DNA from 2 places in the Cellulomonas sp. ATA003 genome. Region 2 is predicted to be linked to the other one. Evidence: riboswitches for the same ligand, from Rfam matches in the RefSeq annotation. Region 2 holds a riboswitch; the other holds the start of a gene.

Region 1 (2,192 bases), 480 kb from region 2:
CGTCGGCGTCGGTCGAGGTGCTCCCGTCGAGCACGGCGACCAGGCCGTCCGTCTTCGAGCTCAGGCGTGCGACCGGGGCCTCGTTCGGCTTGGTGACCGTCACGCTCGAGGTCTTGGTGCTGCGTGCACCCGCGTTGTCGGTCACGGCGAGGGTGACGGTGTAGGTGCCCGCGGAGGTGTACGTGTGTGTCGCCGTCGGCCCGGACGCCGTCGCGCCATCGCCGAAGCTCCACGCGTGGGAGGCGATGGAGCCGTCGACGTCCACGGAGGCTGAACCGTCGACGGCGGCGGTGAGATCGGCGACTGTGATGGCGACCGAAGGCGCGGGGGCAGCGTTCTGGACGGCCGGACGCGCGGCGACACGAGCGAAGCTGGCGGTCACGGGAGCGTTCGATGCGGACCCCGAGACGTACGTCGAGGTCGCGATGCCGCCGGGCTTCTGGAGGTTCGGGGTGGAGTCGGTGGCCGACACCTGCCACGCGGACGGCTCGGTCGTCCCGCGCTTCCATGCCTTCGCCCGCACGGTGGTCGGGGAGGTGCCCGTGACCTGGAGGCGGATGGACAGCTCGGTGCCCGCGGCGTAGGTGACCCCGGGGAGCGTCACGGCCTTGAGTGCGGTTTCGCCGCGCCCGGCGATCAGGGTGACCGACCCCGAGGGCTGCACCTTCAACCGTGCGCGGTAGTCCCCGGCCGATCCCACCCGGCGTCCCAGCACGGACACGTAGGTGCCACCGCCGGTGGCCTTCTTGTCCAGTGCGACATCCAGGGTCAGGTCGGTGTCGGTCGAGCTGTAGCCGTTGAGGTGTGCCCACCCCGTCTGGCCGGCCTTCCCGATCCGCTGGCGTCCGACGCCGGTCGACACGGAGTGGACCACGGAACCAGCGGTGGTCGTCCACGTGCCGCCTCGCTCGGCTGACCCCCAACCACGGGTGACCGACCGCGCGAAGCCGTCGGCCACCGGCGTGGTCGCCGCGGTAGTGGTGGCCGTCGTGGTGCTCGCCGCGAAGGCAGCGGATGCCGAGGCCGGAACCATGCCGGCACACACCACAGCGCCGGCGAGGACCGCAGTCACGAGCATGCCGCGGCGCCGGCGTCGTCCGGCGCTGTGCGGGGCGGTTGGGCTGTCGAACCTGTCGATGGGCAGCGATGAGCGCATGTCGATCTCCGTCATTCGGTGGCCTGGCGAACCGCGTGGGTTCCATGGCTTTGCGTCCCTGCCTCGCGACAGGTTTGCCTTTTTCGTGGACGCCACCTCATCGGCGGTGTGCTCGCGGTTCAAGAAATCTGCGCTGTGCTCCGTGTCACACGCGACCGATCGAGCGAAACCCTCAGTCAGCTGGGTCGAGGGGCGATCTGGGTGACATGGCGGACCAACGAGCCGCCGGCCATCCCTCGGACCATAGGGTTGACCGATCACGGGCGCCTGCCGCCCATGTCGATGTGACGGGGGACAGCGTGGACGAGAGCAGGAGCGCCGGATCGGCCATGCGCATCGCGATGGTCGGTACCCGCGGCGTGCCCGCCCGCTACGGAGGCTTCGAGACCTGCGTCGAGGAGGTCGGATCTCGCTTGGCCGAGCGTGGACACCACGTCGTCGTCTACTGCCGCGGCGGGGCCGGCGAGCTGAGCGAGCAGGAGTACCGCGGCATGTCGCTGGTCCACCTGCCTGCGATGCGCCGACGCTCACTCGAGACGTTGAGCCACACGGGCCTCTCTGTGGCTCATCTGGCGCGTCATCGCACCGACGCGGCGCTCGTGTTCAACTCCGCCAACGCCCCGTGGCTCCCGGTGCTCCTCGCTGCCCGGATCCCGGTGGCGACGCACGTGGACGGTCTGGAGTGGAAGCGGGCGAAATGGAGCGGAGCGGGTCAGCGCTACTACCGCCTCGCGGAGTCGTTGTCGGTGCGGTGGTCTGACGCGCTGATCGCGGACGCCGTCGGAATCCAGGACTACTACCGCACGGAGTTCGACGCCTCGACCGTGCTGCTGCGCTACGGGGCGCCCGTCGTCGACCACGGTCGGTCGGAGCGGCTGGACGAGCTGGGGCTCGAGCCGAACGGCTACCACCTCGCGGTCGCCCGATTCGAGCCGGAGAACCACGTCCGGGAGATCGTGGACGGGTACGTCCGGAGCCGCGCTGAGCTCCCGCTCGTCGTCGTCGGATCGGCGCCTTACTCGGACGAGTACACGCG
Region 2 (2,192 bases):
GGTCGACGACGTCGTCGCGCTGCTGGACGCCGCCGGGGTCGAGCGGGCGCACGTCGTCGGGCACGACTGGGGAGGCGCGGTCGCGTGGGCCTTCGCCGGCCGCCGCGCGGACCGGACGGCGTCGCTCACGGCGCTGTCGACCCCGCACCCGGCCGCCGCGGTCCACAGCCTGACGCGCAGCACCCAGGCGCTCCGCTCCTGGTACATGGCCGGCTTCCAGCTCCCGCGGCTGCCGGAGCGCCTCCTGCTCGCCGACGACGGTGCCCGGCTACGGCGTGCGCTCGTGACGTCCGGGCTCGAGGAGTCGCGAGCCGACCACTACACGCGTCGCATGCTCGAGCCGGGCGCCCTCACCGCCGCCCTGGCCTGGTACCGGGCCATCCCGCTGGGCCGCGGGTTCTCCGCGGGCGTCATCCGGGTCCCCACGACGCTCGTGCACGGACGGCGGGACCCGTTCTTCTCCCCCACCGCCGTCCGGGCGACCGGTCGCTACGTGCGGGGCCCGTTCCGCTCCGTCGGCGTCGACATCGGCCACTGGGTGCCCGAGCAGGTGCCCGAGCGGGTGGCCGAGGTGGTGCTGAGCGCCGTCCGGCGCGGGTAGCGGCCGGCCGACGAATAGGGCAGTCCGGTCGTCCGCGCAAGCAGCCCGGCCGACGGATCACCCGTTCGCCACTCAAGTTCACCCGATGCAGGCCGATGGGCTCTGTGTCCACGAAGGGGCAGACCCGTCGCGAGGCGGGGACGCAAAGCCATGGGACCCGCGGGGTCAGCCGGGCCACCGAACGACACTGGAGAACACTGTGCACCGAACTCACCATGCCCCCAGGGCGTCGAACCTCCGCACGCCGCTCGCGCGTCGCGTTGCTGCTGCCGTCGCCACGCTCGCCGTCACCGGCTCATTCATTGGAGGAGCAACGGCCGCGCAGGCCGCGCCGGCGGGGTCGCCGGTCGGCAATCTCGACCGGGTCACTCCGGTCACCGGTGGGCTCGAGGTCTTCGGCTGGGCCGCTGACCGCAACACGACCAAGCCGGTGACCGTCAAGGTCGCCGTCGCCGGCAGCACCCGCACCCTGACCACCGACGTCGCCCGCGCGGATGTCCCCCGCGCCTACCCCGATCTCGGCCCGCGCACCGGCTACAAGACGGTGGTGCCGCTACCCAAGGGCAGCCACGAGGTTTGCGTCACCGTGGTCAACGTCGGCCCTGGGGCGGACCGCACCTTCGCCTGCCGCACCGCCACCGTCACGTCCGGCACCGCGACCCCGGCACCCAAGCCGGCCCCGGCCCCCACCCCCACACCGGCCGTGTCGAGCTCGTCACGCACGCTGACGTGGGCCCCGCCGAAGCTCACCAACCCGACAACGATCACCGTCTCGAACACCAACCGCGACCTGATCCTCAAGGCCGGCCAGGACTACATCGTCAAGATGCCCAGCACCCCGCTCGAAGCCAAGGGCGGTCTGATCATCGGCGGCGGCCGCAACGTCGTCCTGATCGGCGGCGAGATCAAGATCAGCAAGAACAGCACCCACGGCAACGACGTCCGCGGCCTGTACCTCAAGGGGCAGTCCGGCACGATCCACGTCGAAGGCCTCAAGATCACCGGTGCCGCGCTGGCCGAAGGCATCAACCTCGACCAGCGCAACGGCGCCACCGTCCAGCTCCAGAACATCCGCGTCGACACCGTCCACGGCTCCGGCAGCGGCTTCCACGCCGACGTACTCCAGACCTGGGCCGGCCCCAAGGTCCTGCGCGTCGACGGCCTGACCGGCTACACCACATACCAGGGCTTCTTCCTCACCCCCCAGCAGTACGGGCCGCTGCCCGACCTGATGGACTTGCGGAACGTCAACCTTGTCGGCCAGGCCGGAAGCAAGTACCTCGCCTGGCGTGACGGCGGTGCCTGGCCGTTGAAGCTGCAGAACGTCTGGGCATCGACTTCCCAGATCAGCGTTCCGCGTACGCAATTCCTGCGCGGCGATTGGGCCAACGCTCAGTCGGGAGTGCCGACGAGTGGCGACATCGTGCCGTCCAGCATGGCTGGCACGCGCTACGCATCGCCGGGGTACACCGGCTGATCTTCGGCCAGGTGTCGCATAGGGCCCGCCGGCTGGGTGCGGTCACGAGGGAGGAGGCGGCGGTGCACTACTGCCCCTTCTCCCTCCGGCTCATCGTTCTCCCGTACCGTCGAC

The links. Region 2 has a riboswitch for cyclic di-GMP ahead of REH70_RS17890 (hypothetical protein). Riboswitches for the same ligand answer to the same signal wherever they lie in the genome.
Region 1: it holds a riboswitch for cyclic di-GMP, as region 2 does, so the genes downstream of both, REH70_RS15615 (PKD domain-containing protein) here and REH70_RS17890 (hypothetical protein) in region 2, are expected to answer to the same signal.

The regions. Positions count from the first base shown of each region.
Region 1 covers NZ_CP133990.1:3,134,448-3,136,639, reverse strand. Annotated here, with positions in the region: gene REH70_RS15615 (PKD domain-containing protein) at 1-862, opposite strand, end outside; cyclic di-GMP riboswitch class I at 1,171-1,245, opposite strand; partial or broken gene REH70_RS15610 (DUF1972 domain-containing protein) at 1,486-2,192, shown strand, end outside.
Region 2 covers NZ_CP133990.1:3,609,787-3,611,978, forward strand. Annotated here, with positions in the region: gene REH70_RS17885 (alpha/beta fold hydrolase) at 1-601, shown strand, start outside; cyclic di-GMP riboswitch class I at 709-783, shown strand; gene REH70_RS17890 (hypothetical protein) at 1,032-2,078, shown strand.